One region of the Vibrio glycogenivorans genome, then DNA from elsewhere that is predicted to be linked to it. Evidence: riboswitches for the same ligand, from Rfam matches in the RefSeq annotation. Region 1 holds a riboswitch; the other holds the start of a gene.
The links. A riboswitch is a leader RNA that binds a small molecule or an ion and turns the genes downstream of it on or off. The one in region 1 is predicted to bind thiamine pyrophosphate.

Region 1 (16,644 bases):
CATCAACACACGGTCGATGTATTTGATCAGTGTTTCTCGGTCGAGGTCGCTGGCAAACAGGTCGGCGTGACGTGGGCGCATGCCGCCGTTACCACACACGTACAAGTTCCAGCCGTTGTCGGTGGCGATGACTCCGATGTCTTTTGATTGGGCTTCGGCGCACTCACGTGTACAGCCTGACACGGCAAATTTCAGCTTGTGCGGTGCACGTAGGCCCTTGTAGCGATTCTCGATATCGATGGCAAAACCCACACTGTCATCGACACCATAGCGACACCAGGTACTGCCGACACACGATTTCACTGTACGTACCGCTTTGCCGTAGGCGTGACCGGTTTCAAAGCCAGCATCGACCAGTTTGCGCCATATGGTCGGTAGATCATTGAGTTGTGCGCCAAACAAATCGACTCGCTGTCCACCAGTGATCTTGGTGTAAAGGTCGAACTCTTTGGCGACTTCGCCAAGCGCGATGAGTTTATCGGGTGTGATCTCTCCCCCCGCAACACGCGGCACCACCGAATAGGTGCCATCTTTTTGCATATTGCCGAGGTAGATGTCATTGGTATCCTGCAACTCCATATGTTGGTTATCGAGGATATAGTCATTCCAGAAGGAGGCGAGGATTGAGCCGACGGCGGGTTTGCATATCTCACAGCCAAGGCCCTTACCGTACTGCTCTAGCAACTGATCAAAGGTTTTGATTTGATTGATCCGCACGATATCGGTCAGCTCTTGGCGGGTGTAAGCAAAGTGCTCACATAGGTCGCTATTGACCTCAACGCCGAGAGCAAGCAATTCGCTGTCTAACACCTGCTTGGCGAGCGCGCTACAGCCACCACAGCCGGTTGAGGCATTGGTAGTCTGCTTGAGGTCTGCCATGCTTGCGCAGCCACTAGAGACAGCTTGTTTAATATCCCCTTTGGTGACGTCAAAACACGAGCAGATCACCGCACTATCAGGCAGGGCTTCGACCCCCATGGCCGCGCCGGTGTCATCCGCCGCATTAGGCAGAATGAGTACGGAAGGGTTACTCGGCAGTGGCATATCGTTTTGCTTGTATTGCAGCAGCGTGCCGTAAGCCTCGGCATCACCGACCAATACCGCGCCAACAATCTTGCTGCCATCAGCCGAGATGATCAGGCGTTTATACACCTGCTCTATTTCATCGTTGTAGGTGTAGGACTGCGCCCCCTCGGTTTTACCGTGCACCTCACCGATACTTGCCACATCAACGCCAAGCAGTTTGAGCTTGGTGCTCATATCGGCGCCAGTAAACTCACTGTCGCCCTCAGGGTTTAAGATCTGCTCAGCTGCGACCTTTGCCATCTGATAGCCAGGGGCAACCAGACCAAAGATCCGCTGTTGCCATAGGGCGCACTCACCAATCGCGTATACATCCTCAAGGTTGGTTTGGCAGTGATTGTTGACCACGATGCCACCGCGTTCACCTAGAGTGATGTCTGTCCCTTTTGCTAGCTCGTCTTGCGGGCGGATCCCGGCAGAGAAGACAATCATATCGGTCTCGATATGGCTGCCATCAGCAAAGTTCATTCGATAGCGAGCATTCTCACCGGCGACAATCTCTTGGGTGGCTTTTTCGGTGTGTACGTGCACATCGAGCGCTTCAATCTTGCGCTTAAGCAGTGCGCCGCCGCCGTCATCGAGCTGCACCGCCATCAAGCGCGGGGCAAATTCCACTACATGAGTCTCAAGGCCAAGGTTTTTGATCGCGTTTGCCGCCTCAAGACCAAGCAGCCCGCCACCAATCACCACACCTGAGCGACTGGTCTCACTCGATAGGGCAATCGCATCTAAGTCTTCGATGGTGCGATAGACGTGACAATGGGGTTGATCATTACCGGGAATAGGGGGCACAAAGGGGTATGAGCCGGTGGCGAGGATCAATTTGTCGTAGGCTTCAATCCGTCCGGACTGAGTGATCACTTGCTTGGCATCGGTATCGATTTGGCTCACCTTATCATTAATCACAAAGCGCACGCCGTTGTCCTGATAGTAAGCTTCACTAGTCAAAGACAGGTCGTCAACGGTTTTACCGGTAAAGTAGGCCGTCAGCTGTACGCGATCATAGGCAAGCCTTGGCTCTTCACTAAAGGTGATGATCTCGATATCACTGCGCTTGGCGGCGATCAGGTGGTCGATAAACTTGTGTCCGACCATTCCATTGCCGACCACGACAATTTTCTGTTTACTCATGGCTTAATTCCTTAGCTCTCAGATTTTGCTATTTTTTTCTAAAGACATAGTTTGATTTTCTTGGGTCAATTATTTGAATCAGGCGCTCAGCGGGATAGATTCTTGTTGGAGGGCGTTGGCATTGAGCGCCGTTAGCCACTCCATTTGCTGAGCTACGGAAACCACTTTGCCTATCACAATCAGAGCAGGCGATTGGATCTGATGTTGCTCTCGAAGCTGATCAAGCTGACGTAATTCCCCGGTCACCACGCGCTGTTCGTCGGTGCAGCCTTTTTCAATCAGTGCTGCTGGCGTAGTGGGGCAAAGCCCATGCTGGGTCAATTGCTCAGTCAACCAGCGTGATTTTGAAAGACCCATATAGATAACCAGGGTGTGCTCTAGGCTAGCGAGGGCATGCCAATCGAGTTTGAGATCTTTATCAGCATGCGCCGTGATGAAGGTGCACCCTTGGGTCAAACCGCGATGGGTAAGCGGAATATTGGCGTACGAGGTGCACCCAGAGGCTGCGGTGATGCCCGGTATTACGTCAACCTCGATGTGATGCTTGGTGAGGTACAGCATCTCTTCAGCACCGCGGCCAAAAACGAAGCTATCGCCCCCTTTGACGCGGCAGACACGCAGTCCTTGCTGGGCACAGTCAAGTAGGATTTGATTGATCTCTTCCTGACTCGCACTGTGGTGATGCTTGGCTTTACCGACATAGATTTGCTGTGCGAGGCTGGGAAACAGCTGACGTATCGGTTTGCTCACCAGGTTGTCATAAACAATGCAGTCGGAGAGTTGGATCGCTTTGAGCGCTTTGACGGTCAACAGGTCAGGATCACCGGGGCCCGCACCGACCAAAACCACACTACCTTTGTTTGGGATATCTTTACTCATCATGGTCATTACCTAATTCCTTGAGTAATTAATTCTTGCTGATTGGGCTCAAGCAAGCTTGGTGCCATGATGTAACTGTTGTGTTAATAATTATTTATTTAATTCAATAATAACAATTATTTATGTTTGTTTTTCAATGTTAATTTTATGGGTGTTAGTGTGAGATGGTTGATGAAAATGCTAGGAAAATGAATCTTTGTGGTGCAAATCTAATCAATCTGGTGCACTGGTAGGTTAAGTTGAGCGTAAATTACTATATTTCATCTACCACTTTAGGGTTAGTGTTATTTTAACTTGTTGATTTTATTTGGTAATAAATACTCAAGTGCTGACTGGTTGTGTTTGGTTCAAATATTGCTTGTATCTATATAAATTAAAGATGTCTATATATGCAAGGTGGTGCGCGTGACACAAAAAGAACCAGGATGGGTCAAGACAACTTGTGCGTATTGTGGGGTCGGCTGTGGTGTTGAAGCCCGCCCAACACTCTCTGGACAATTGGAGGTCAGGGGAGACAAATCTCACCCGGCCAACTACGGCAAGCTCTGCACCAAAGGGGCAGCACTGGGTGAGACGGTGATACAAGATGGACGCTTGCTAACGCCCACTCTCACCAGTCAATCAAGGCTCAACAGTAAAAATAGCAGACAAACAGTATCTTGGCCTGAGGCGACGAGTCTGGTTGCCGACCAATTTGCTAAAGCGATTGCTCAGTATGGTCCTGAGTCAGTGGCCTTTTATGTCTCGGGTCAGCTATTAACCGAAGACTATTACGTGGCGAATAAGCTTATCAAGGGCTTTATCGGCAGCGCGAATATAGACAGTAACTCTCGATTGTGTATGGCCTCATCGGTAGTTGGACACAAGCGCGCCTTTGGCTCTGACACAGTGCCTGGTTGCTATGAGGATTTGGAGTTGGCCGATCTGGTCGTGCTGGTGGGCTCGAACCTGGCTTGGTGTCATCCCGTCCTGTATCAGCGCCTTCGCGCAGCAAAACAAGCCAACTCAAAGCTCAAGATAGTGGTGATTGACCCGCGAAGAACCGCTTCCTGTGAGCTGGCGGATGTTCACTTGCCGATCAACTCAGGCAGCGATGTGGCGCTGTTTAATGGATTGCTGGCCTACCTTTATCAGCATGATCACCTCGACAATGAGTTTCTGCGTCGACACACACAGCAAGCTGAAGCTGCGTTTAAAGCTGCTTTAGGTGAGTGCAAGGTGGATGAGATCACTGGTATCCCGCCCGAGCAGCTCGAAGCCTTTTACCAACTGTTTGCCAACCACGACAAAGTGGTGACGGTGTACTCGCAGGGCGTCAATCAATCCACTAGTGGGGTGGATAAGGTCAACAGTATCATTAACTGCCACCTAGCGACTGGCCGGATCGGTCAGCCGGGCAGCGGGCCATTTTCGGTCACCGGCCAACCCAATGCCATGGGCGGGCGAGAGGTCGGCGCGCTTGCGACTATGCTGTGTGGCCACCTTGAGTTTGATCAGCCCGATCATTTGGCCATGCTCAGTGAATATTGGGCCACCGATAACCTTGTGACTCGCCCGGGCCTTAAGGCCGTGGATATGTTTGATGCAATGGCAGAGGGTAAAATCAAAGCCGTTTGGATCATGGCGACCAATCCCGCGGTGAGCTTGCCAAATTCGGACAAAGTGCGCGCAGCGCTCAAGGCTTGCCCTTTTGTGGTTGTCTCGGATTGTATTGAAGAGACAGAGACCACTAAGCTTGCTGATCTGCTGCTGCCGGTACAAGGCTGGAGTGAGAAGTCGGGCACGGTGACGAACTCGGAGCGGCGCATCTCTCGTCAGAGACGTATACTGCCAAGCCCAGGCGAGGCGAAGCCTGATTGGTGGGTGATCAGCCAGGTGGGGCAAAAGCTCGGCTTTGAGCAGGCGTTTGATTATCTGCACGAAGGTGAGATCTTTACAGAATACGCCAAGCTGACCACGCTCGGAAACCAACACTTTGAGCGTGATTTGTCACTGATTGGCTTAACCAAGCTCGACGATCAAGGCTACAGTGTACTGACGCCGCAGCAGTGGCCGGTCAAAGCGTGGCAATCTGAGCCGGTCCAGCAAAGAATGTTTAGCGATGGCCGCTTTTACACGCCAAGCGGCAAAGCTAATTTGATCCCGGTAAGTTACCGCTCTCCTGTCAGCGTGGTTGATAGCGCGTATCCGCTGCTCCTAAATACCGGCAGAACACGTGACCAATGGCATACCATGACGCGCACTGGCCTGTCAGCTCAGTTAGGGGCGTTTGATCCCGAGCCTTATGTTGCCATTCACCCTCAAACAGCGCGCGATTACCAGCTCAAAGCCGAAGGACTTGCGCGAGTCACCAGCCGCCACGGCAGCTGCCTTGCGCGGGTCAGGCTCACCACAGACCAAAAGCTTGGCGAGATCTATGTACCTATCCACTGGAATGGGGCAACGGCGAGCCAAGCCAAGCCGTGTAACTTGATTGCGCCGCACCACGATAGCCTGTCTGGTCAGCCTGAGTTTAAGCATACACCGGTGAGAGTGACGGCCTGCGCCTCACAATGTCAGGCCTTGCTGTTATCGCGACACACCCTAGCACTGGATAAAGCACACTACTGGGCGAGACAAAAGGTCGAGCGCGGCTATGCGTACCATATAGATTGCGCCGAGAACATCGAGGTGCTTGAGGGCTGGCTGAGTCAGGTGAAGCAGGGTGATGGTAAGGAGATCCGTTTCGACATGGCGGCCGATGGAGTGACGATACGCTATGCGTTCGTTCAAGCGGAGCAGGTTCAGCAGCTGTTGGTTATCCAGCGTAAGCTGACTTCCTCGCAGCGTGAGCGCTACATAACTCAATTTAATAGTGTCTTTGACGCCACGGGTGAGCGGCAGTTTATGACCAAGGGCTCAGCTTTCGATGGTGAGGACCATTCGCTGGACAAATAGTCGCCAAGCTCTCATTGTGTGGTTTTCAAGCTGCAAAAAGAAGTGCATCACTGGGCGATTGGCTGTTATGATGAATGCCAGATAGTCGGGGGGCCAGAGTTTTAGTTTGGCTGAGATCGAAATTCGAGACCCGTAGAACCTGATTCAGTTAACACTGACGTAGGGAACTATTCGTACTTTGCCAGCCTGCCAGCGATCTATTCTGGCTTGTTATTGAGCGCCGTTACTCAGGCGGTGCTTATGTGCCAAGGTTCGTTTCCTGCGGTCAGTAATCACTTACGCCGTATTAGGAGTAACGATGGCACATTCTCAAGTGACACCCAGTCAAACCACACCTATTGTCCTTACCATTGCTGGCTCAGATAGCGGCGGCGGTGCTGGCATTCAAGCGGATATTAAAGCCATCTCGGCAACGGGCAGTTTTGCCTGCTCTGCCATCACGGCGATCACTTCGCAAAACACCCAGGGCGTATCCGCCATTCTGCCTATTCCACTTGAGCATGTGGAAAGTCAGCTCGACGCTGTGTTTAGCGACCTGCATGTTGTCGCGGTGAAAATCGGTATGCTCGCCGACTCCAGTATCATCGAAACCGTGACCCGCAAGCTTGAGCAATATAAACCTCAATTCCTAGTGGTCGATCCTGTGATGGTGGCCACAAGCGGCGATCTGCTGCTTGAGCAGTCAGCGATTAGCACGCTCAAACACAAGCTTATTCCTATGGCGGACATTATCACGCCAAACTTGCCAGAGGGTGCGGCACTAACGGGTAAGCCTGTCCCTGAGTCTGAATATGACATGAATGCGATGATCGCCGACTTGCGCGCCCTTGGCGCAAAAGCGGTACTGCTTAAAGGCGGTCACTTAGAGCAAGACGAGAACAGTAACGATCTGCTGATCACCGCGGATAGCCATGAGCTAATTAGTGCCAAGCGCAGCGCTACTAAAAACACCCACGGCACTGGCTGTACCCTCTCTTCTGCAATAGCATCGTATCTAGCGCAGGGTAATGACCTGCGTAAGGCAGTGGGGCTGGGTAAGCAGTATATTACTGAGGCGATTGCTCACGCCGATGAGCTCTCCATTGGTCAAGGGCACGGACCTGTACACCACTTCTATCAAGGGCATGCCGATGTGCGCTAATGCGCTTGGTATTGAGCTGAAAAACGCCGGTCTCAGGTATCGAGACAGCAGCAGTGCAACGCTTGCGCAGCTCGACATAAGCTTTCCAGCCGGTCAGTGGAGTGTGGTGCTAGGGCGCAGTGGCAGCGGTAAGACCACCATCTTGCGCTATCTCGCTGGCCTGCTTGATGACAAGGTCGACTGGCAAGGTGAGTTGGTGACGAGCGATGCTGGGGCGCTTGATGGTCGCATTGCGTATATGGCCCAGCAAGACTTACTGCTGCCGTGGCTGAGCGTGATCGACAATGTGTGTTTGAGTCAGCGCTTTAGCCCGCCAGTGAGCGGTAACCATAACCAAGAGCAAGCATTGTCACTGCTCGAAGCGGTGGGGCTGGCGGATTACGCCGATAGTATGCCTAACCAACTGTCTGGCGGGATGCGCCAGCGTGTGGCGCTGGCGAGAACACTGATGCAAGACCGACCTGTGGTATTGATGGATGAGCCCTTCTCGGCACTCGATGCGGTCACTCGGCATAAACTGCAAACCTTGGCTGCGACGCTCTTAAAAGGTAAGACTGTGGTGTTGATCACCCACGACCCTCAAGAAGCGGTGCGCCTTGCCGAGCAGCTGTACGTGCTTCAGGGTACACCCGCCAACGCTCAATCACTTGAGGTACCAACCAGTGCTATTCCACGCGACCTAGATGCGCAGTGCGCGGCGCTGCAACAGGCGATTTTGAATCAATTGGAGCGTGATTATGAGTGATATGTCTCAATACGACACGATTTCGCGTCATGTGGAACGTAGCGAATCACGCAGCCAGCCGATTTTTCGTCTGCTAGTGAGCGCCGCGGTGATACTAGGGTTGTGGCAAGCGTCGGTGGTGGTATTTGAGCTGCCGAGCTTTATTCTGCCTGCGCCGATGCAGGTGCTGACTAAACTCATTGAGCGTTACGATGTGCTACTGATGCACTCGTGGGTGACGGGGCAAGAGATCATACTGGGTCTATTGCTTGGTTTAACCATGGGCTTGTTGTTTGCCCTGCAGATGCTGCTGTTTGAGCCGGTTAAGCGCTGGCTGTTGCCAATCTTAATCGCCAGCCAAGCGGTGCCAGTGTTTGCGATTGCGCCTATCTTGATGCTATGGCTTGGTTATGGGATCGCCTCAAAGGTCGTGATGGCCGCGATCATTATTTTCTTTCCTGTGACCACCTGCTGCTACGACGGGCTGCGCAATACCCCAACCGGTTATCTCGACTTGGCCAAAACCATGGGCGCCTCGAAATGGCAGTTACTGCGTCACATCCAGCTCCCCGCCGCGCTGCCAACACTAGCCTCCGGTGTGCGAGTCGCAGTGGTGATCGCGCCGATTGGTGCGGTCGTTGGTGAGTGGGTAGGCTCAAGCGCCGGGCTTGGTTATCTGATGCTGCAAGCCAACGCTCGGATGATCATTGATGAGATGTTTGCTGCGCTGTTTATCCTCGCGCTGCTCTCGATCAGTTTGTATTTCTTAACCGATAAACTTCTTAAAAAATTCATTCCCTGGGAAAACCAGTAAAGGATTCGACCTCAAAGGACACGTATAATGACAACGAAAAAACTACTTAGCGCGACGGCTCTGCTCACGGCACTATTATCGAGTGGCGCGATGGCAGCAGAGAAAAAGCTGACACTGATGCTGGACTGGTTTGTGAACCCCAATCACGGACCTATCGTTATCGCTCAAGAGCGCGGTTACTTTAAGCAGCAGGGACTGGAGATCGAAATTCAAGAGCCTGCAGACCCAAGCACACCGGCCAAACTTGTGGCAGCAGGTCGAGTGGACCTTGCGGTGTCTTACCAGCCGAGCTTGACGATTGATGTCGCCGCTGGTTTGCCACTAGTTCGCGCAGCGACTTTGATTGCCACGCCGCTGAATACCCTTACGGTGCTAGATAATGGTAAGCACGATACGATTGGTGATCTCAAGGGCAAAAAGATCGGTATTGCGATTGCCGGTAATGAGGATGCCACGATTGGTAAAATGCTCGCGCAAAGTGGGGTGAAATTCTCTGAAGTCGAGATCATCAATGTCGGTTGGGCGCTATCTTCTTCTCTTGCTTCAGGCAAGGTGGATGCCATCTGGGGCGGCTTGCGTAATTTTGAGATGAACCAACTCGAGCTTGAAGGCTTTAAAGCCAAGGCCTTTTTCCCAGAAGAGCATGGCGTTCCAACCTACGATGAGCTGATTTTTGTGGCTAATGCCAAGCGCTATGACGCTGACACCATCAAGGCGTTTACCAAGGCGCTCGAGCAAGCCACCACCTATATCGTCAATCACCCAGAGGCCTCTTGGAATGAGTTTGTTGCCTACTCACCAGATACGCTAGATAACGAGCTCAACCTGCGTGCTTGGAATGACACGCTAACCCGTTTTGCTCTGCGTCCGGCGGCGGTCGACCCACAGCGTTATAACGACTACGCCGAGTTTTTGTATCAGCGTGGCATCATCAAGTCGCAGCCAACTGCTGCCGATCTTCTTCCAAGCGTAAACTAGGTAAATAGCCCATGAAATATCAAGATTTAATCGATGCCTGCGAACAAGATTGGCACGCGTATATTGAGCACAGTTTTGTTCGCCAATTGGCAAAGGGCACCTTGGCGCAGCCGTGTTTTCTGCACTATCTCAAGCAAGACTTTCTGTTTCTTAAGCAGTACGCTCGCGCTTATGCGCTTGCGATGTACAAAGCACGTACACTAGCAGACATGCGCAGAGCGCTGCCAAGTGTAGAAGCCCTACTGGATACGGAAATCTCTCATCACGTGACCTATTGCGCTCAATGGGGATTGAGTGAGTCAGATCTAGAAAATGAGCCAGAGGACTTCGGCACAGTGGCGTATACCCGCTACGTGCTCGATACTGGAATGGCAGGGGATCTGGTCGACCTTTATGCGGCGCTGGCGCCTTGCTCAATTGGCTATGCAGTCATCGGTAAGATGCTCAAAGATGACCCAACAACGGTTATCGAGGGCAACCCATACGCGAGTTGGATAACCCTGTATGGCAGTGATGAGTTTCAAACCAGTGTGGCGCGTGGCGCAGAGTATTTTGACCAACTGCTTGCTGATATCGACATTGAGAGTCAGCGAGGGCAAAACCTAATCGAGATTTTTAAGACTGCGACCCGTATGGAAGTCGCATTCTGGCAGCAAGGGCTCAACATTCAATCGGCGTAGGAGAGAATCAATGCAAACGGAGCAGATAGTACAAGCACTTCATGCTGTGCGTGAACACAAACCCTTAGTCGTTAACATCACCAACTATGTGGTGATGAACAACACTGCCAATGCCTTGTTGGCGATTGGGGCATCGCCAATCATGGCCCACTCTCAGCAAGAGATGGCGGAAATGATGTCGTTCGCAGGTGCACTGGTAATTAATATTGGTACCCTCGATAGCGTTTGGACACCGCGTATGTTGTTTGCCGTTGAGCAAGCCAATGGTCACGACAAGGTGGTGGTGCTTGACCCTGTTGGCTGTGGTGCCAGTCAATTGCGCACTGAGACCTCGCGCCAAATCGCGCGCATGGCGAATCGATTGATCATTCGTGGCAATGCCTCGGAGATCATTGCTTTAGCCGGTGAGCAGGCAAAGAGTAAGGGTGTCGACGCGCTTGACAGCAGCGATGCTGCGCTAGAAGCCGGACAAGCACTTGCTGACGAATATGATGCGAGTGTGGTCATTTCAGGTGCGGTCGATTACGTGATCACCAAAGATCAGGTCGTTAAGCTTGCTAATGGTGATGCGATGATGCCTTATGTTACCGGTATGGGCTGCACGCTCACGGCATTGACCGGCGCTTTTGCCGCAGTCGGGGACGAAACTGGCTTAGCTGCGGCTGCAGTGCTTGGGGTTGCTGGTGAAATTGCAGCACAAAAATCACGCGGACCTGGCAGCCTGCAAGTAAATTTGCTCGATGAGTTGTATGCACTCGATGAGGCAACACTCAAAAGCGAGCTTAAACTTCTCTAATCGGACCGGTAGCCGCTTGCCTGAGCGGCTACCGGGCAATTAAACAATGAATCCTTATACCCTCTATTTGGTCACCGATGACCAGCAAGACTTAACCACGCTTAAGCAGGTGGTCAAACAAGCGGTCGCCGGTGGCGTTACCATGGTCCAAGTGCGCGAAAAGCATGGCGATGTCAGAGCATTTATCGCCAGAGCCCAAGCGGTCAAACAGATCCTCGCGGGAACTGGGGTGCCATTAATTATCAATGATCGCGTTGATGTCGCCCTGGCGGTAGACGCCGATGGTGTGCACCTTGGTCAGTCGGATATGCCAGCCGAACTGGCGAGACAATTGATCGGCGAGGATAAGCTCCTTGGCCTTTCAATCGAAGACGACGCGCAACTCGCTGAGGCCGACTCACTGCCGATTGATTACATCGGCTTGAGCGCAATCTACGCCACCCCCACCAAAACCAATACCAAGCACCACTGGGGTATAGAAGGCCTCTCGCGTGCACTAAAAACCACTAAGCTCCCAATCGTCGCCATCGGCGGCATCAACCACGACACAATCCCAGAGCTCGCCAAAACCGGCGTGCATGGGCTAGCTTTGGTTTCGGCGATTTGTCATGCCAGCGATCCTCGATTGGCTAGTGAAGAATTGTTGGGATTGATCGAACGGAATCGCTAGCCAGAGGCTAGAATCGAGAGGCGCGAAGCGAGGGTGTTCCGGGCACGTGATTAAGTTCTCTGTCACTCAAACCAGATCTATTTTGCTGTCGAATATATGAATACCCGCAAAAAAGATCCGAACCGGTACAAGAGTAATTACCACTATCGCTCCTCGACTCTAGCAGTGAAGCGATCTCGCCTCCCGACTCTTCCGCTAGGATCAAAAAAGCCCTCATTTAGAGGGCTTCAATAAAAAATGGGGGAGGCGAGCTTGGACTCAGCCCTTTGAGTGGCTGGGCGTTTACCGCGAGTGAAAGAACACTCGCACCCCGGAACGAAGTGTAACCCGCTCCTCGCTCCTTTTTAAGTTAGTCTACTTTATGCATCTCAGGCAGAACAAACTTGCCTTGGTAAACCTCAGGCTGAGGTTCGTACATGCGGATTTGGAGCATGAAGCCGTCTTTTGGTGCTGGTAGCCAGTTAGCTAGGCGCTTCTCATCGCTTGGCTTTTCGCTTGCGATGTAGACCGTTAGTGAACCGTCTTCGTTGTAGATCAGGTGATCACTTAGCGAGCCAACCTTGAAGCGGTCGATTTCATTCTCAACCATAAAGCGATCTTGTGCATCGTACATGGTCACAGTCCAAAAACCGCCAAGATCTTCATTGATCGCCATGTCAGCAGGGAAGGTGATCTCGTAAGCGTGCTCGCCAGTCAGCATTTCACCTTGGCTGTCTACATAACGCTTTGGATACATAGCGCGCTCTGGTGAGTTAAGACCGATTGAGTTCATGTTAACTGCAGCGCGTAGTAGGTAATCAGTACCGTAACGACCTGCATCGTATTCCCAGTTCCAGCCATTGACTGGTACACCGGTGTGGATAGCGGCATCACGTACGATGGCAAAACCATCTGCAAACGCTTGGTTTAGCGCGGCTTTACGCACATCGCTCAGCGATTCAGTACCGCCGTTGTTGATACCGATGAACTTGAAGCTATCAACCAGCTCACGGTCAGACTCAAGTGGGTTTTCTGCCAACACTTTATCAAGTGTGTCAAACCACGCCAGACCTTGTGGGAAGTTTACCGTTGGTGCACCTTCAGAAGCCAGTGGCTCAGGTTGAGGCTGAGTTTCTGGGTACTGATCGAGTGGTGTTAGACGGAACTGTTTTTGTAGCTCACGTGCGATCGCTTGATCTTCAGTATTGGTCACGCCCAAGCGGCCTGCCATCCAGATGTAACGGGTGTCTGAGTAGAAGACTGGCACGCCTTCTGGCAGTTCACCGTCGAAGCCTTTTTTGGCCAGGATAAAGTCGCCGCCGTCATTACCAACTGTTGCGTTGCTCAAGTCGACTACAGATTCGGTGTACATATCAACGATCTGTGCCATCCAGTAGCGGTTTTCTACCTCAGGTACTGTTAGCACCATAGGTTGTGCTTCAAGGTCGCCCCACATCTGTAGATATAGGGTATCGTTGTTTGGCGTGGTGTATGAACGGTCGCGGTAATCCCACAGGCGCGTGATTGGGCCAAGCTGGTTCAATGGTGCTTGGCCATTGTCGGTAGGCGCTGCCACATCTGTTTGTAGGTTAAGTGCCACTTCCATCATCACTGGTGCCCAACCATATACGGTGGCTTGGACACCTAGCGAGTAAGCGTAGTTATACTCAGCCTGTTCTCTAGGAGTGTACTCTGTCTCAGTCTGAGCGTGAGCACCATGGATTGACAGTGCGCTAGTTGCAACGCAGCCTGCCAAAAGTGCGGTAGTGCGTGCACTCTTGAATAGATTGTTCATCATAATTCCACCTTATCATTGGGGTTCGATTCAATGGTTGTATTTCATGCGAAAAGCATCTGTAAAACAATGAAGCACGGTTATTCAATGCATAAGTTTAACTTATAACTGGTTCTTTTATGGCACGCGAAGTGTGGTTTTCAGTCTTTCTCTGAGTAATTTGTGTTCTGGGTCGTGCTCTAGGCGGCGATGGTAGAGCATGTGAATGGGTACCGACTGAAATTCCATTGGCATTGGGTAGATATCAAGCCCTAACTTTGGTGCCCACTTCTCTGCAAACGAGCGAAATACAATGCCGAGATAGTCCGAGTCAGAAACCAACATCGCCATTGAGGCTTGGTTGTAGACCTCTCGTGACAGTTTGCGTTTTTTCAGTGGCTTAGAGGCTAAAAGCTCGACAAATTGATGACCGCCACGGGTGGCTTTGTAGTAGGCGTGGCGCTCACGGTAGAAGTCTTCCTCAGTGAGAACCCCGTTGCTAATGCGAGGGTGACCGCGGCGACAAATAAGGGTGACTTCCTCATGACGAATCTGCTCAATATTGAAGGCTTTGTCTTGAGTGGTGATGATGTCAATGGCGAGATCGATCTGCTGCGAGCGGATTTTTTCCAGTAACTGGCCCTGCTCAAACGGCGGCACTTTAATGTCGATATTGTCCTCATCGCTGAGCAGGTCACTCACGCCCTCAAGGCAGTAGATATTGTAGGTGTGCTCCTCGGCAAGGGCGCTATCAATAATCTGCATGCCATGTTGAAGTTTCTCAGCAAGTTCAATGGCTTTGCCTGTCGGGGCGATGCTGCGACCGTCTTTAACAAACAGCGTAGTACCAATGCTAGCCTCTAGGCGACGAATCGACATCGACACGGCTGGTTGGCTGACATCAAGGATATCAGCAGCGCGAGTAAACGAGTTTTGTTGATACACGGTCACAAAGGTGCGAACCAGGTTCATATCCAAGAGATCACCCTCCAAAAGAAATACATAATTGAGTCTTATAAGTCTAGAACGATTTTGATTGGCACGAGGGCATAGCGCAAAAGAAAAAGCGCATACCAATCACGGTACGCGCTTTGTCCTAATGGATGCTGTTCTCACTTTACCAGGAGAGGCTTGAAAGTGATGAGATGAAAAGCAAGCCAAGGACTATCGGACTCTGTAAGCGTATGCTGCTTGACGCTAAACGGATTGAAAAACAACAAGCTTAATGTTTCAAACAAGGCAGTGATATGTAGTTTGCAGAGTAAGCAACGGAGTCAAATTGGGGTAATGATCGGACTCTTGCTTACCTCGATGTGCGGATTTTTATCTGTACCCAACAGACAAATGACGACAAATCACTCGTTTACTTACGCAGTAAACGTTCTCACAAGCTCATGCTTCTGTAGCGCAGAATAGTGGATTTCAGCATGACGTATCGCACCACAAGTGCGAAACGCCAAACAAAATAAAATAATGCACGAGTAAATGTAACTAGCCGTTTCGGTTGGAGGTGTTTTAAATCGTGCTGCACTTTGGGTGCAAAATGGAATTTTTCTCTATGTTAGTGTGCGACAACTAATTCAATACACCTACATTATAGAGTTATTAGCATGAATAAATTAATGACCTCTGCTGCGGCATTAACGCTATTGGCATTTAATACAGTTGCCAGTGAAACAGAAGAAGTTCAAGACATGTCAGATCCTCTGGCAGTATTTACTCAGGTTGGTGCAGGTTACACCGACAAGGGTTTAAACATTAAGATTGGTCAAACGTTTGACACCGGTGATGTAAATACGGGCGGTATGTACGTATTTGAATTAAAAGGTGCAATGGGCGACTCACTAGGCTACCGTGATGAAGCAACCGATAGCGTAGATAGCCTGCGTTTCCGTCGTTTTGGCGTAGACTTTAGTAGCGGTCGTGGTAGTCAAATCGACTTTAACTACAGCTTTGCGAGTGACTCGGGTACAGCGTCTTACAGCTTTATTCAAGCACTTCCTGCAATGGGACCATTCCAACTGTTCCCTCTTGGTGGTGCGGGTGTCGCATTTGCTAACGATGCAGAAGACGGTTACCAAATACCAGGTACATTTGCGGTAGTGGGTACCTACGGTAAGCTGACCATTAACGATAAAATCTGGCTGAACTACAACCCAATGTGGATGACCACTCTATCTGGCTCAGACGCATTTAAAGACGGCGGCATGGAAGGTGATTCAGCGGTACTAGTGCACGAATTTGCCGCTTCTTACCAGTTTAACCCGCGCTTTAACGTGCGTTACTTCGCTAACTGGTCTGAAAATACAGACATCAAAGATGGCGAGCACCGCATCGAGTTTAACTACCAACTGTAGTCAATATCACAAACATATTGAAAGGGGCTATTGTAGCCCCTTTTTTTTTCTAGTAACGTGGAGATAGCTGCTCCACTTATAATCTAGCGATATATTGTCAGGGAAGTGGGGCTGTTTTTAGAGAATTTACAAGAACAAATAGATGTACACAGTATGAAAAAGGATTTTTTACTCGTCACAGCAGCACTTCTCAGTGGTACTGCGACAGCGGGTGGTTTACTTCATCACGAAGTTGCCACCTTTGACAGCGTTTCGTCGGCGGGGGTGGGCAATGCCACCAATCGCCATGATGCCAGCGCGATAATCACTAGCCCAGCAGGACTTACAGGGATAGAAGATTCCAGTTGGTCTTTTGGCGTGCAGTGGATGGATGTTGGTAATCGTCAGCAGGGGACGTTGAATAATGAGGACTTTGTGCTCAAAGGCTCCAATTCGACTGTGTTACCAAGTATTGCTTATGCCAAGCGGATCTCGGATGACATGGTTATTGGTTTGTCTTTTCACGCCGAAGGAGGGCTAGACCTCGACTATACTAGTCAGACGTCAGGCGCTAGATTTATTTCCAATCAATCACAAAATGCGGTCAATGTTCACCTCGGTGCGGGTTACGAACTAAACCAGGCCTTGTCTGTTGGTGGTGCTCTGATTGTACAGCATGTGATGACGTCACTGAAAGTGGATACCGATGTATCTAGCTACTC
Region 2 (16,644 bases), on a different contig from region 1:
CGCGAGCTGAGCTACTGGGATAAGCAGATGGCGGAGATCGCTGAGCAGATTAGCCAGTGGCGCGAGGCTTATGTGGCACAGATGACTGAGGTGGCTCAGCAGATGTGTCAGACATTTTTGCCAGAATTTGATATCCAATTGAAGTATTATAGGGGCTGGGAAAAAGACACCCCCTACCATCAATTACTGGAACGAAATTTCGAGCGCGATCAGTCGCTCGGCTACACTTTTAGTGGACCGAACAAAGCGGATCTGCGCATCAAAGTGAACGGCACGCCAGTTGAGGACGTGCTGTCGCGTGGTCAACTCAAGTTAATGGTGTGTGCGCTAAGGGTCGCCCAAGGTCAACACTTGACCCAGGTGACTGAAAAGCCATGTATCTACTTGATAGATGACTTTGCATCAGAATTAGATAGCCAACGTCGCAAGCGTCTCGCTGACTGCTTGAAGGCGACGGGGGCACAAGTTTTTGTAAGCTCAATTACCGCCGAGCAGATCGCCGATATGCGCGACGAGAGCGGTAAGCTGTTCCATGTGGAACAGGGACAGATTGAGCAAGGATAAATAGAGAGTAACTCATGTCTGAAAATTACGATTCATCGAGTATTAAAGTACTGAAGGGTCTGGATGCGGTTCGTAAGCGTCCGGGTATGTACATCGGCGATACAGACGATGGTACTGGTCTGCACCACATGGTTTTTGAGGTGGTGGATAACTCAATTGATGAAGCGTTGGCGGGTCACTGTAAAGACATCATTGTGACTATTCATGAGGATAACTCTGTCTCAGTACGCGATGATGGCCGTGGTATCCCAACCGAGATGCACCCGGAAGAGAACGTCTCTGCGGCTGAGGTTATCATGACGGTACTGCACGCCGGTGGTAAGTTCGATGACAACTCGTACAAGGTATCAGGTGGTCTGCACGGGGTAGGTGTTTCGGTAGTAAACGCCCTTTCTAAGCAGGTCACGCTGACCATTCACCGTGGCGGTGAGATCCACACCCAAACCTACCATCACGGTGAGCCACAAGCGCCACTAAGCGTCGTAGGTGAGACCGATAAGACCGGTACAGAAATCCGTTTCTGGCCAAGCGAAGAGACCTTCTCGAACACAGAATTCCACTACGACATCCTAGCTAAGCGTCTGCGCGAGCTATCGTTCCTAAACTCTGGCGTTTCGATCAAGCTTAAAGACGAGCGTGAAGAGGATAAGGCTGATCACTTCATGTATGAAGGTGGTATCCAGGCGTTTGTTGAGCACCTCAACACCAATAAAACCCCAATTATCGAGAAGGTATTCCACTTTGACGCTGAGCGTGAAGATGGCATTGCAGTAGAAGTGGCGATGCAGTGGAACGATGGCTTCCAAGAGAACATCTACTGTTTTACTAACAACATTCCTCAGCGCGATGGTGGTACTCACCTGGCGGGCTTCCGTGCTGCGCTGACTCGTACACTGAACTCGTTTATGGATAAAGAGGGCTTCTCGAAAAAAGCCAAGACCTCGACCTCGGGTGATGATGCACGTGAAGGTCTAACGGCGGTTATCTCGGTTAAGGTACCGGATCCTAAGTTCTCAAGCCAAACCAAAGACAAGCTAGTTTCATCTGAGGTGAAATCGGCGGTTGAGTCGGTGATGGGTGAAAAGCTAAACGACTTCCTCGCAGAGAACCCAACCGAAGCAAAAACGGTTTGTAGTAAGATCATCGACGCAGCACGTGCGCGTGAAGCAGCGCGTAAAGCGCGTGAGATGACCCGTCGTAAAGGCGCACTCGATCTTGCAGGCCTACCAGGTAAGCTGGCCGACTGTCAGGAAAAAGACCCAGCATTGTCTGAACTGTACATAGTGGAGGGTGACTCGGCAGGCGGCTCCGCAAAACAAGGCCGTAACCGTAAGAATCAGGCAATCCTACCGCTTAAGGGTAAGATCTTGAACGTTGAGAAGGCGCGCTTCGATAAGATGTTGTCTTCACAAGAAGTCGCGACACTGATCACCGCGCTAGGCTGTGGTATCGGCCGCGATGAGTACAACCCAGACAAGCTGCGCTACCACAACATCATCATCATGACCGATGCGGATGTCGATGGTTCGCACATTCGTACGCTACTATTGACCTTCTTCTACCGTCAAATGCCAGAGCTTATTGAGCGCGGCTATGTGTACATCGCTCAGCCACCGCTTTACAAGGTGAAGAAGGGTAAGCAAGAGCAGTACATCAAAGATGAAGATGCAATGAACCAGTATCAGATTGCACTGGCTCTTGATAATGCAGCGCTGCATGTGAACCCAGAAGCACCAGCGCTTGCAGGTGAGGCGCTAGAGAAACTGGTTCAGCAGTACAATAAAGGTATGAAGCTGGTGGATCGCATGAGCCGCCGCTACCCACAAGCATTGGTACACGAGCTTATCTACACACCACGTCTAACCGCAGAGCAGTGTCACGATGCTGGCGCGGTTGAGGCTTGGACCAAGCAGTTGGTGGATCAGCTAAACGCGAAAGAAGTTGGTGCGAGCCAGTACAGCGTTGAGGTTGAACAGCACGCTGAGCTAGGCCTAAACCTGCCGAAGGTAATTGTGCGTACGCACGGTGTGGTGCACGAGTACGTACTGTCTGTCGACTTCATCAACTCGAAAGAGTACAGCAAGCTTGCAGACCTTTCAGAGGCACTTGATGGCTTGATTGAAGAGGGTGCTTACATCAAGCGTGGCGAGCGTACTCTTGCTATCAGCAGCTTTGTTGATGCGCTTAACTGGCTAATCAAAGAGTCACGCCGTGGCCTGAGCCTACAGCGCTACAAAGGTCTGGGTGAGATGAACCCAGATCAGCTGTGGGAAACCACTATGGACCCTGATACTCGCCGTATGATGCAGGTGACGATCGAGGATGCGGTTGGTGCCGATCAGCTGTTTACTACGCTAATGGGCGATCAGGTTGAGCCTCGTCGTAACTTTATCGAAGAGAACGCGCTGAAAGTGGCTAACCTTGACGTTTAATTTGTATTAGCTTTTATCAATATTGGAAACAGCTACCGACAATCGGTGGCTGTTTTTTTTTGGGGCTAACGGAAATAGGGGCGAGGATCGGGGACGTTTCACTTCGGGGAGCGAGTAGGTTGTCACTTGAGGTTAGTTTAGTGGTAGAGCCTTTTAATCATCAGTGTGTTGGGTTTAAGGCTATGAAAATTCGGGTAATAAAAATAATTAAAGAAAATTACTTGAAAGAGGGCTTTGGCGTCCACATATCTTGTTATGAGGAAGGGGTATCTTGCTAGAGAATAGAAGATAGACCGCCTCAAACCCGCCAACGGCGCATCGCTCTGATGAGGATAGCTCTGCTGGCAGACAATTTAACCTTGATCCCTACTCATGTCCCTGCGCCTCTGATAAGCGGCCTGTGGAATGATATTGGATCTCTTAGCTAGCGACTTGATCACTCACAGTGACGATCAATCGCGCTTGAGGCTAAGACTATTGCTTACTAAGAGGATAGCATGATGAGAACTGTAGACTTTACACCCCTATACCGCAATGCAATTGGCTTTGACCGTCTGTTTAACATGATGGAAGCGAATTCAGCTAAAAACACTTCTGGCGGTTACCCTCCATACAATATCGAGCAAAAAGACGAAAACCACTACCGCATCACCATGGCAGTAGCCGGCTTTGCCGAGTCACAACTCGAGATCACCCAAAAAGAAAACATGCTACTGGTTAAGGGTGAGCGTCAAGCCGAAGAGGGTAAGAACTACGTCTACCAAGGTATCGCCGAGCGCGACTTCGAGCGTAAGTTCCAACTCGCAGATTACGTTAAGGTCGTCGGCGCAACCATGGAAAACGGCCTACTGCACGTAGACTTAGAACGTGAGATCCCAGAAGCAATGAAGCCTCGCAAAATTGCCATCAACGGCAACAACTTGCTTGAAGGCTAAGTTTTTTCAATCAGAGATTGAGAGCGCCGAAAGGCGCTCTTTTTTTGGCCAAAAAAAGAGGGGCGAGGTGCGGGGACGCTTCGCTTCGAGTAGCGAGTTGTTTTGCTGGTAGTGAGATAAAGTCACTCAATCTTGAATACAGTTACTACACCCCCCTTTTTTTACATAGATCGTTTCTTACTTTCCCCATACCTAACAACCAACGCAGATCCCCTCGCTCCCCGTAGGGCAAAGCCCGTACTCGCTCCTCGCACCTGGAAAAAGTGACTGGTGTAACTTTTTCATTTTGTTGTTGTTTGTGGGCAGTTCCGTATACTTATCAGCACTAATTTTGGTCGGATTTTGGGGTTAAACCATGGGTCAGTTTTCCATTTTGGGCTTCATTGCACTTGGTGGTGCTTTTGGTGCTTGTTCTAGATATTTAGTTTCAGAGTTGTGTGTACAGCTTTTCGGTCGTGGATTTCCTTATGGCACATTGACCGTTAATGTGGTCGGTTCGTTTGCGATGGGCTGCTTGATCGCCGCTTTTGAGAACGAGATGCTAGCCACTGACCCGTGGCGACAAATTATTGGCTTAGGCTTTCTTGGCGCTCTGACGACCTTTTCGACCTTCTCAATGGACAATGTCCTGTTGATGCAGCAGGGGGCTTTTTTCAAGATGGGGCTCAATGTGTTGCTTAATGTTGTGCTCAGTATCTCTGCAGCCTGGCTAGGCTTCCAATTGTTGATCAAGAGTTAACTATCTGGGCTGATCCGATTGGTTTGTCGCCACAATTTTTCTATAATCGGAGTTCTCACAGATTTAGTGAGCTGAAACTTGTCGGAGTGCCACATTGGCTGAGACCGTTAATTCGGGATCCGTTGAACCTGATCAGGCTAACACCTGCGAAGGGAACAAGAGCAAGCGTGCTGCAATCTACATCGCTCACGCTAGCGTTCGATAGGACATCGACCGTCTTTTCGACCCTCTTGTCGCATCTATCCGCCAAGCATTTTCATTCCATTTTAAGCAAAGGAAGAATGCTATGTCGAATCGTAAACAAGCAAGACTGGAAGCAAAACAGTTTATTGATACGCTCTCTGTAGAGCCCTACCCAAATTCCTCGAAAGTTTATATTCAAGGCTCAAGGCCTGATATTCGTGTACCTATGCGCGAGATCGCCTTGGCTGACACCTTAGTTGGCGGAACCAAAGAGGCTCCTATCTATGAGTCCAATGAGGCGATTCGAGTCTACGATACCTCCGGTGTTTATACCGATCCTGAGCACCAAATCGACCTTTACCGAGGCCTACCTAAGCTGCGTCAGGCATGGATAGAGGAGCGGGGTGATACCGAATTACTCGATGAGGTGAGCTCGGTATACAGCAAGCAGCGTCTAGAGGATGAGAGTTTAGACGAGCTGCGCTATGGTCATTTGCCACCTATTCGCCGTGCAAAGGCCGGGCAGTGCGTCACTCAGCTTCACTATGCACGACAGGGAATCATCACCCCAGAGATGGAGTTCATCGCCATTCGTGAGAACATGGGGCGGGCTAAGTACCGTGACGAGGTCCTGACTCAACAGCATCCTGGGCAGCATTTCGGTGCTAACTTACCGCAAGATATTACCCCTGAATTTGTCCGCCAAGAAGTCGCTCAAGGGCGCGCTATCATTCCCTCTAACATCAACCACCCAGAATCGGAGCCGATGATTATCGGTCGTAACTTCTTGGTTAAGGTCAACGCCAATATTGGTAACTCGTCGGTCAGCTCTTCGATAGAGGAAGAGGTTGAAAAGCTGGTGTGGTCAACCCGCTGGGGTGGCGATACTGTGATGGACTTGTCGACGGGACGCAATATTCATGAAACACGTGAGTGGATACTGCGTAACAGTCCAGTGCCAATTGGTACCGTGCCTATGTATCAGGCGCTAGAAAAGGTCAACGGCATTGCAGAGAACCTTAACTGGGAGGTGATGCGCGATACCTTGATCGAGCAAGCCGAGCAGGGTGTTGATTACTTCACTATTCATGCGGGACTATTGCTACGCTACATCCCAATGACGGCGAAACGCGTGACCGGCATTGTCTCGCGTGGCGGCTCGATCATTGCTAAATGGTGTCTTGCTCACCATCAAGAAAGCTTTCTTTATACCCACTTTAAAGAGATCTGTGAGATCTGTGCCAAGTACGATGTCGCGCTGTCTTTGGGTGATGGGCTACGTCCGGGCTCGATTGCCGATGCCAACGATGAGGCGCAGTTTTCAGAATTGCGTACCCTTGGTGAACTGACCAAGATTGCGTGGCAGCATGATGTCCAGGTGATCATTGAGGGGCCAGGGCACGTGCCGATGCACATGATCAAAGAGAATATGGATGAGCAGCTCAAGCACTGTCATGAGGCGCCATTTTACACCTTAGGCCCACTAACCACCGACATTGCCCCAGGTTATGACCACATTACCTCAGGTATTGGCGCGGCGATGATAGGTTGGTATGGCTGTGCGATGCTGTGTTATGTCACCCCCAAAGAGCACCTAGGCCTGCCAAACAAGCAAGATGTGAAGACTGGGCTTATCACCTATAAACTCGCGGCTCATGCAGCGGATCTGGCCAAGGGCCACCCTGGAGCACAAGTGCGTGATAACGCTTTGTCTAAGGCGCGCTTCGAGTTCCGCTGGCAGGATCAATTTAACCTATCTCTCGACCCAGAAACCGCGCAGTGCTATCACGATGAAACCTTGCCTCAAGAGTCTGGCAAGGTGGCACACTTTTGCTCTATGTGTGGCCCCAAGTTCTGCTCGATGAAAATATCCCAAGAGGTGCGTGAGTACGCCAAAGACAGCCAACAGGTCGCGGCAGACCAAGCCATTGAAATTCAAATGTTGGACAATCCACTTGAAGGGATGCGTCAGAAATCCCAACAATTTCTAGATACTGGCTCTGAACTCTATCACCCAGTGACCAATACAGAGGACTAAACTATGCGCCTGCTCGTTCCGCAACAGCAGATAGAAATCACCTACAGCATTCAGCAGTGCTTGTTGGTCGCAAAGCAACATGGTTTTGCGACAGAAGAGATCTGCCTGGGCGTGAGCTCAAGTGATCAGTTTGAGCTGCATAATGACCAAGAGGTAGTCATTAGGATAAGCAGTGATACCATCGGTGCTGTGACAAAGGCAGAGAGCGTTGATTGGCATTTTTGCTATCAGTTCAGCGCTGCCGAGCCATTAACGGTTGATGATGTTCGTCGCCAAGATTGGGCAGCCAATACGATTTTTATTGGCCTGCGGGATGAGCAAGGTTATGTCGATGCTTGGCAGCATCACGGTGAGGCAAGGGCGCTGAGCTACCTTGCAGGAAGTGTCTTTTCAACTGAACAACACCTAGCTTGGGTGATTAGTTTGCTGGCACTCGATTTCCCAATTGAGGATGCACTGACCTTTAGTCATGCTCAGCTCAATGTTTCACGTGAAACCTGGGCAAACGACTTTACCAAGTTCCCAACCCCTGTCCTTGAGGATCCGCGCCTTGGCGTTAGAGTTGGTTGGGCTGCGAATGCTGAAACCGTCACGTTCCCCAATATGGACAAACATCAGGTTGGCTTGTATCCCGTGGTGGATAATGTCACCTGGATTGAGCGCCTGCTTAAACTCGGTATTAATACGGTCCAGCTGCGCATCAAGGACTCAAAAACACCGGATCTGGAAGCGCAAGTTAAGCGAGCCATCGAGTTAGGGCAAGAGCATCAGGCTCAGGTATTCATTAATGACTATTGGCAGCTAGCCATCAAGCATGGCGCTTATGGGGTACATCTTGGGCAAGAGGACATTGAAGAGTCCAATTTAAGTCAGCTTGCGCAGGCGGGTATCTGTCTGGGCCTTTCGACTCATGGCTACTATGAATTATTGCGCATCGTGCAAATCAACCCAAGCTATATTGCCTTGGGGCATATTTTCCCAACCACGACCAAAGAAATGCCATCTAAGCCACAAGGTCTAGTGCGCCTTGGTCACTACCAAGACCTGATCAATTCGATTCCTTATGGGGCAGGCTTTGGTTATCCAACTGTGGCGATCGGTGGTATTGACCTTACCAATGCCGACCAAGTTTGGCAGTGTGGTGTGTCCAGTTTAGCGGTGGTTCGTGCCATCACCTTGGCTGATAGCCCACAGCAGGTGATTGAGCAGTTTGAGCAAATCATGCAGCCGGTGATGGAGGAAGCGAATGCTATCTAAGCCAACGCTATCTGACCGTGATTTTATTCGTTACCAAAGACAAGTCTCGCTACCGAATATTGGTGAGCAGGGGCAAGCAAAATTGGGTAGCGGGCACGTGCTGATTATTGGTTGTGGCGGGCTCGGCTCGGCGGCAAGTTTGTACTTGGCTGCGGCGGGTGTCGGTCGTCTGGTGTTGGTTGATGATGATGAGGTTGATTCGAGCAACCTACAGCGTCAAGTTGTCTACCGCGAATCGCAGGTTGGGCAAGCCAAAGTCTCAGCCATGGCTGAGCAGTTAACGGCGCTTAATGCTGAGCTTAATGTGCGTGTTATCGCCAAGCGGTTGGATGAGAAACAATTGGCCTTAGAGATCATGCTGGCGGATGTGGTGCTCGATTGCACGGATAATATCGCCTCTCGACAGATGATTAATCGCCTGTGTTATCAGCAGCAAACACGTTTGGTGTTTGCTGCTGCCATCGGTTGGCAGGGGCAGTATTGTTGGTTTGATTTCCAACAAGACACTAGCCGTGGTTGCTATCGTTGTATCTATCCATTTGATGAACTTCCCCAGGCAACCAAGTGCAGCGAGTCAGGAATAGTTGGGCCGGTTGTTGGGACGATGGGGAACTACCAAGCACTTGCTGCTATCCAGTGTCTTGCCCTTGAGCAACCCGCGATAAAAGCCAATCAACTCCACTTATTCGATGGTCTTGCCATGACATGGCAAACCCTCTCAACTCATCGCGATATGTCGTGCAGTGTCTGCTCGAGCGATGGCAATTAATCCAGGATACATCATGAATTCCATAAGCATAATTATTAATGATCAAGAGCAACGGGTGGCTTCGAATACCAGCTTAGAGGACATTATCAGTCAGTTTTCACTCCCACAACTGGGCTGTGTATTTGCGATCAATAATGCGGTTGTTCCGCGTGATCAATGGTCATCAACGCATCTCAATGACGGTGATGCAATCTCACTATTTCAAGCAATTGCCGGAGGTTAAGCATGTTAACTATTGCAGATAAACAATTTGATTCACGCCTGTTTACGGGTACGGGCAAGTTCTCAAGCAGCCAGGTAATGGCACAAGCAATCCAAGCCTCTGGCAGTCAACTAGCAACTATGGCGCTGAAGCGCGTTGACGTCAATGACAGTCAAGATGATATCTTGAAGCCTTTGGTTGACTGTGGGGTGAGTTTACTGCCCAACACCTCGGGTGCAAAGAACGCAAAAGATGCGATTTTTGCCGCGCACCTAGCGCGTGAGGCGCTGGGTACTAACTGGCTCAAATTGGAGATCCACCCAGACCCTAAGTACTTAATGCCTGACCCAATTGAAACTCTAGCGGCGGCTGAGCAATTGGTTCGAGATGGCTTTATTGTGCTGCCGTATTGTCATGCTGACCCAGTTTTGTGTAAGCGACTTGAAGAGGTCGGTTGTTCAGCCGTCATGCCACTTGGTGCACCAATTGGTTCGAACAAGGGGATCGCTTCGCACGATTTTCTAGAGATTATTATCGACCAAGCCAATGTACCTGTGGTGGTTGATGCTGGGATTGGTGCACCGTCTCATGCCGCTCGAGCAATGGAAATGGGCGCGGATGCGGTGCTGGTGAATACGGCAATTGCTGCTTCATCAAATCCGGTCGCAATGGCGATCGCCTTTAAACAAGCGGTCGAGGCAGGGCGTACGGCGTTTGAAGCAGGGCTTGCTGGTCAGGTTTCGCATGCAGTGGCATCAAGCCCACTGACAGCCTTCCTTGATGACCTGTAATTAGGGGGAATCGATGAGCTTTGTAAATCAATTTAGTCAGTTAGATTGGGATGATATCTCGCTGTCTGTCATGAGCAAGACAGCTGCCGATGTCGAAAGGGCGCTAGGAAAAACCAAGCGCGATCTTGAGGATTTCAAGGCACTGATCTCTCCTGCTGCTGAGGGCTACCTAGAGCAGATGGCTCAGCAGTCTTTTGCTTTAACGCGCAAGCGATTTGGCAACACGGTGTCTCTATACATTCCTTTGTATCTCTCGAATCTTTGTGCGAATGCCTGCACCTATTGCGGCTTCTCGATGGAGAATCGCATTAAGCGTCGTACTCTCAATCAAGAGGAGATCGAGGCGGAACTCGACGCTATCAAACAGATGAAGTTTGATAGTGTTTTGTTGGTCACAGGGGAGCACGAGACCAAAGTAGGGATGAATTACTTTCGGCAAATGGTGCCGGTGATTAAGCAACAGTTTAATTACTTGGCAATGGAAGTGCAGCCGCTGGAGCAAGACCAGTATGCAGAGCTGAAGCAATTTGGGCTCGACGCCGTGATGGTTTATCAAGAAACCTACCACCCATCAACGTATGCTCAACACCATTTGCGAGGCAAGAAAAAGGACTTTGAATACCGCTTAGAAACGCCAGATAGATTAGCCAAAGCCGGCATTGATAAGATAGGGATTGGTGCCTTGATTGGCCTCGAAGATTGGCGCACTGACTGCTTCTTCGTTGCCGCGCACCTTGATTATCTCGAGCGTACCTACTGGCAGACACGCTACTCAATTTCGTTCCCGCGCTTGCGTCCTTGTGAAGGGGGGTTACAACCCAAGTCAATAATGAGTGACAAGCAGCTTGTTCAACTGATCTGCGCCTATCGGCTGCTTAACCCTGAGGTTGAGCTATCGCTATCCACGCGTGAATCACAGGCGTTTCGCGATGCCGTATTACCACTTGGAATTACCACCATGTCAGCCGCCTCAAAGACCCAACCCGGTGGCTACGCGATGGAAGATGTAGAGCTTGAGCAGTTCGAGATCAGCGACGAACGCAGCGCTGTGCAGGTGGCAGATGCGATTCGTCAAAAGGGCTTTGACCCTGTCTGGCGCGACTGGCACTCAGTCTATTCAGGCTAATTACTCTCGATAGGTTTCACGTGAAACACTCTAGTTTCGTATCGATGGAACACTAAAAAGTGCCTAGTGTGAATAAAACTAGGCGCTTTTCTTTAAGGTGAGAGGTAGTAGGTTCGAGGTGCGGGTTACACTTCGTTCCGGGGTGCGAGTATTACGGCGCGTGCTTTAATCTTCCCGCATCTCGTCTCTCGATTCTCGCCTCTTAAGCGTGTAAAAGGGGGCGTGTGGCCGACTCGAGCCAAGCCTTCACTTCACCTTCCACTAACGGGCTAAGGTCTAGCCATACTTTGCGGTGGTAGTCATTCAGCCATGCTAACTCTGGTTTGGTTAGTAGATTGACATCGATGTTGCGGTAATCGATTGGGCAGCGTGTTAGTGATTCGAAAGTCAGTACCGAGAAATCACCTTGTGTTGCTTGCTCAACCACTAACTCCAAGTTTTCAATTCGGATACCAAATGCATCCGCTCGGTAATAACCTGGCTCGTTAGACAGCACCATACCTGCCTCAAGAGCGACATCAATCTGGCGTTTAGAGATGCTTTGTGGGCCCTCATGGACACTAAGGAAATGGCCAACACCGTGACCCGTTCCGTGGTCATAATCAAATCCTTCAGCCCATAGGTGTTGTCTTGCTAGGGTATCAAGTTGGTAACCTCGTGTGCCCTTAGGGAAGCGAGCGCGAGCGATGCCAATATGGCCTTTCAGCGCGAGGGTAAACTGACGCTTCATCTCATCGCTTGGGTTGCCGATCGCGATGGTACGAGTGATATCGGTGGTGCCATCTAAGTACTGACCGCCAGAGTCGACCAAGTACAATGAGTTCATCGCTAAACGACCGGGTACTGCCTGATTGATGTGATTGTAGTGACACATCGCGGCATTACTGCCAGCGGCAGAAATGGTATCAAAACTCAAATCAACCAGGGTTGGATCTTCGCGACGGTACTGTTCTAATCGGTCGGATAACTGCGCCTCATCCAATAGGTTACCAAGCTCGACTTGAGCATCGAGCCAGGTGAGGAATTTAACCATCGCGACACCATCACGGACATGACAATCGCGCATACCACCGATCTCTACTGGGTTTTTGCACGCCTTGCTCAGTAGTGTTGGGTCGGGTTGGGCGATGACATTTGCCCCGGCATTTTGCAGCACCAATTTTATCCACGCGTTCGATGTCGCTGGATCAACAATGACGCTCTTTTCTGTAAATGCCTCTAATTGTGCTTGCAACTGTTCACTTGGTAGAACCGTCACGTTCGGACCGGTGTGTTGCTCGAAGCTTTGCGGCAATCGGGTTGGATCAATGAAGAAGTCCAGCGCACCATCTTTATATAGGATGGCATGAGAGAGCAAGACAGGTAGGCGAGAGACGTCTAGCCCACGAATGTTAAGCAGCCAAGCAATAGAATCGAGCGCGGTGATCACGGCAGCATCAGCACCTGCTTGAGTTACCTTACCTGCGATGGCCGAGCGCCTATCTTGGCTCGATTGGCCGACTTGCTCTGTTGCCATCAGCATGACTTGAGACAGGCTTGGTGTTGGGCGGTCTTGCCACAGCTCGTCAATTGGGTTGGTGCTCAGCAGGCAGACTTGATGCTTTGCTGCTAGCTTGGTTTGTGCTGCCTCTAACCAGTTGGCGTTGTGCATACGTGGGTCTACCGCGACCTTGGCCCCTGGCTGTAGTTGTGTCAGCAACCAATCCAGTGCAGGCTCGTCGATCAGATGGCGGTATTCAAACTCGCTGCTTGGGACTTGCTTAGTCACTTGTACGGTGTAGCGGCCGTCGACAAAGATGGCCGCATTTTGCTTGGTCACTATGGCAACACCGGCTGAACCGGTGAAGCCAGTTAGCCAGTGTAGCCGTTCGTTGTGAGCGGGGATGTACTCACCGAGATACTCATCTTCATGGGGAAGGATGAAGGCATCATAATCTTGGCTTTCTAGCCAATGGCGGAGCTGAGCGACTTTTTGTTGGGTTTGTTGTTCCATGACGTGTGTTCCTTTATACATGAGTCACTTGCTGGTTTGAATCAGCAGGGCTGACGGTGTTCTTTTGCATCTGTTCTATTTTTATCTCAGATGAGCGGTCTTTTCTACGATAATCTGCTTAAGCCAACGGATGGCGGGTTCAGAGCTTCGGTCTTTATGCCAAAAAAGTGTGTAGGCCATCGGTGGAAACTCTAGAGGTAAGGGCAATAGGGTCAGCCCCAGTTGCTTACTCACCATCTTGGTAAAGTGGGCCGGTGCGGTGAAAACCAAATCGGAGTATGTGCACAGGCTCGCGGCACTATTAAAATCCGGCACGGTGATGGCAATGTCCCGAGCCAAACCGCGATCGGCGAGTCGATAGTCCAGCAGCCAGCGATCATTACCATCACATCGTACTTGGACATGACGCAACCCTAGGTAGGTGTCCAAATCCCAAGTCTGGTTGAGAACCGGATGGTCGTTTCTTACTACGCACATTTGCAAATCGCGATAGATTTCTTGCTCGGCGATCCCCTCCGGCGCGAGCATGGTCAAACGCGCATCACGGATATCGATATCCTTACCCGTGATCCCCATATCCAATTCGCCATCCAAGATACGCTTGAAGGTATCCTTGTCCCATACATGGGTGGAGAAGTTGATGCTAGGAGCGTGATGAAACACATCGGGCATAAAGTGGGGAAGCACCAAAGAATAGATGCTCTCAACGGCAGCGATTTCAAAGCGGTGCTGACTAGTGGACGGGTCAAATTCTAATGGCTCATCGAGCGCCTTTAGCTGCCGGATCAGTTGATGGATTTTAGGTTTGAGTTGCAGCGCGCGAGGAGTCGGGCTTAGACCTTGAGGGGTACGAGTAAACAGTGGGTCACCAAAGTGATCGCGTAGCCGCGCCAGGTTTTTGCTCACGGCAGACTGTGAGAGGCACAGACGCTGTGCGGCGCGTGTGACGCTGAGTTCTTCGAGTAGTACATTCAGTTGCCACAGTAAGTTGAGGTCCGGTCGGGTGCGTTGGTCAGCTGACATAGTCATCTCTCGTAGTCATCACGTGTAGGAATAAAAGATATGACCAAATACCACTTCTAGTCATAGTAGTGATTGTATAGCATGCAGCGAATTATTCATCTTTGCTGGTCTAGAGGCACCATGAGCACCCAATCATCTTCCCGTTCTGCTTTCTTTGTTTTGTCATTATTGGTGTTGTTCAGTCCTTTGGCGATCGATATCTATCTGCCTGCCTTACCAGAGATGAGCCAAACGTTTCACGTGGAACCTTCGCGAGTAAAAGACACTATCACCTGGTTTATGATTGCGATTGGGATAGGTCAGTTATTTGCTGGCCCCCTTGCTGACCGTTTTGGTCGCAAGCCGATTGCTCTGACTGGGGTGATGCTATACCTTTTGTCTTCTATCTTGGCGTATTACAGCTCGAATATTGAATGGCTGTTAGGTGCGCGAGTGCTGCAGGGCATTGGTGCTTGTGCAACGTCTGTAGCGGCTTTTGCCAGTGTGCGCGATCTCTATGGAGCCAAAAATAGCGGCAAGATGATCAGCTATCTCAACGGCATTATCTGCTTCATCCCGGCCTTGGCTCCGATCCTCGGTGCATGGCTTACCCAATGGTTTGGTTGGCGAGCGAATTTTACAGTAATGGCAGTCTTTGCCTTTGTTGTAGGCGTCATCGTAGTGGTGAGCATGCCATCACAGACCAGCCCAAAAAACCAACAAGCTATCGACTTGCGACACTATCGGGATGTATTGAGCAACCCAAGCTTTATGTTTCATGCCCTGATGTGCATGTTAGCGATGGGGGTTATTCTTGGTTATGTTACTGCCGCGCCAAACTATTTGATCGGAGAACTCGGGCTGAGTATGTCGCAGTTCACCGTGTGGTTTTCGATTAACGCTGCGATTAATATTCTGGCGTGTTTTATTGGTCCCAAATTGCTGCAAGCAAAAGGGCCGTACTTGACGTTGATTGTTGGGATCGCTCTACTTTGTTTTGCGGCTTTGGTGATGGTGAGTGTCGTCTTTGGTCCATCAGCGCTGTCGTTTATGCTGCCAATCTTTATTGCATCAGTGGGTTTTGCGCTTATCTTGGGCGCTGCTGCGGGCCAAGCACTAGCGTCTTTTGGCGACAAAGCTGGGACTGCATCAGCAGTATTAGGCTTGTTTCAGATGACGGGGGCGGGCATGCTTGTCACCCTAACACAGGGTTGGTTTGAATCGTCGGTCATGCACATGGTGTTATTGATGTCGCTGTGCGCACCTGGCCTGATCATTCTCATCACTCAACGGGCTCGGGCCTGGTATCCCACTTTGGTAGTAGAGAAATAAACTTTAGTGGTGAATGCTTTGTTTTTGCTCACTTTGTGGGTATATTTATACGCTTGAACACGTCTTTATTTATTTCCCCTGTTTCCACAGCCAATCTAGGCTTGAGGTCAGGTCTCTGACTACGCGAAGGGAAACGGGCTTAAACAGTGGAATCCTCACTATGTCGCTAACGACTTATGAAATGGCAAAAGTTCTCGAGCAGCTAGACACCAGCCCAGAGAAAGTAATGTTTGGTAAGCTACTCAACGAGCTTGGTAATCAAAGCGCTGAGCGTATCCGCAGTGCGGCGAAACAGGTTCCGATCGAGATGCTGCGTGATATGGTGTTCCATTTTCAAGAAGTGATTGAATCACGTAAATCGGAGCAGGTTGATATCTTGGCTAAGCAACTGGCAGAGCAGGGTATCAGCCCAGATGAATTGCGTGAATTCTTAACCAAGAAGTAGTCCTTAATGCTAGGGATTTACGTTGCGATTGATGGGGTTCTGCAGCGAGATTAAGGTCTCTGTTGACTGAACTTCATCAATTGCTTGTAGCTTGTCAATCAAGACAAACTGCAACTCCTCAATCGAGCGACACATCAACTTAACGAAGATATTGTATGCCCCAGTGGTGTAATAGGCTTCGACCACTTCATCCAGTGCATTCAACTTCTCTAACGCCGAGTGATAATCGCGGGCAGCATTTAGGTTGATGCCAATAAAACAACACACATCATAGCCAAGCTTCTTGGTATTGACGATCACCTCGGTACCTTGAATGATTTCGGCAGATTTCATCTTCTCAATCCGCACGTGGATCGTTGCCGGACTAACATCGAACTCTTTGGCCATTTCTGCATAGGGAGTACGTGCATCCTCCATTAGGGTTTTGAGGATTGCGCGGTCGAGTTCATCGAGCTTATTGGTATGCATCGTCTTGGGCTCCTTGCCATATGACCTGAAAGTTGAAGATATCTTAGAGGATATCAGGATAATTGGGTACACTGTGTGAGACGAGTTATTGTTATATGGAGCCCACCTTGCGTCTACAGCTGATCTGCGAAGATTCATCCCAAATTCAACATTTTCAACAGCTGGTTTCACGCTGGAACTTAGAGCACGATGAGCAAAGCCCATTTGCCTTAGTGCTCTCAGAGCAGCGTCTAGAGCTGCGCAAGCTTGATGAGCCAAAGCTTGGCGCAATTTTTGTCGATTTTATCTCTGGGGCGGTTGCCCATCGACGAAAGTTCGGTGGCGGCAAAGGCCAATCTATCGCTAAGGCGGTTGGGCTAAATAAAGGG

Region 2: linked by a shared signal. The riboswitch ahead of thiC (phosphomethylpyrimidine synthase ThiC) and the one ahead of thiD (bifunctional hydroxymethylpyrimidine kinase/phosphomethylpyrimidine kinase) in region 1 are both predicted to bind thiamine pyrophosphate.

Annotation. Positions count from the first base shown of each region.
Region 1 covers NZ_JBPVIS010000001.1:249,424-266,067, reverse strand. The annotation lists gene nirB (nitrite reductase large subunit NirB) at 1-2,214, opposite strand, end outside; gene cobA (uroporphyrinogen-III C-methyltransferase) at 2,293-3,096, opposite strand; gene ACSTTG_RS01155 (molybdopterin oxidoreductase family protein) at 3,499-6,030, shown strand; TPP riboswitch at 6,107-6,213, shown strand; gene thiD (bifunctional hydroxymethylpyrimidine kinase/phosphomethylpyrimidine kinase) at 6,329-7,171, shown strand; gene ACSTTG_RS01145 (ABC transporter ATP-binding protein) at 7,161-7,916, shown strand; partial or broken gene ACSTTG_RS01140 (ABC transporter permease) at 7,975-8,709, shown strand; gene ACSTTG_RS01135 (ABC transporter substrate-binding protein) at 8,737-9,687, shown strand; gene tenA (thiaminase II) at 9,699-10,367, shown strand; gene thiM (hydroxyethylthiazole kinase) at 10,378-11,163, shown strand; gene thiE (thiamine phosphate synthase) at 11,210-11,833, shown strand; gene ACSTTG_RS01115 (DUF1254 domain-containing protein) at 12,183-13,610, opposite strand; gene ACSTTG_RS01110 (LysR family transcriptional regulator) at 13,725-14,558, opposite strand; gene ACSTTG_RS01105 (hypothetical protein) at 15,197-15,943, shown strand; gene ACSTTG_RS01100 (OmpP1/FadL family transporter) at 16,097-16,644, shown strand, end outside.
Region 2 covers NZ_JBPVIS010000007.1:31,543-48,186, forward strand. The annotation lists gene recF (DNA replication/repair protein RecF) at 1-564, shown strand, start outside; gene gyrB (DNA topoisomerase (ATP-hydrolyzing) subunit B) at 579-2,996, shown strand; gene ACSTTG_RS14580 (Hsp20 family protein) at 3,497-3,931, shown strand; gene crcB (fluoride efflux transporter CrcB) at 4,287-4,670, shown strand; TPP riboswitch at 4,743-4,842, shown strand; gene thiC (phosphomethylpyrimidine synthase ThiC) at 4,957-6,891, shown strand; gene ACSTTG_RS14595 (thiamine phosphate synthase) at 6,895-8,148, shown strand; gene ACSTTG_RS14600 (HesA/MoeB/ThiF family protein) at 8,138-8,917, shown strand; gene thiS (sulfur carrier protein ThiS) at 8,931-9,140, shown strand; gene ACSTTG_RS14610 (thiazole synthase) at 9,143-9,910, shown strand; gene thiH (2-iminoacetate synthase ThiH) at 9,924-11,036, shown strand; gene ACSTTG_RS14620 (aminopeptidase P family protein) at 11,239-13,029, opposite strand; gene ACSTTG_RS14625 (LysR substrate-binding domain-containing protein) at 13,111-14,052, opposite strand; gene ACSTTG_RS14630 (multidrug effflux MFS transporter) at 14,173-15,363, shown strand; gene tsrA (H-NS-like global regulator TsrA) at 15,524-15,808, shown strand; gene asnC (transcriptional regulator AsnC) at 15,818-16,276, opposite strand; gene ACSTTG_RS14645 (class I SAM-dependent methyltransferase) at 16,384-16,644, shown strand, end outside.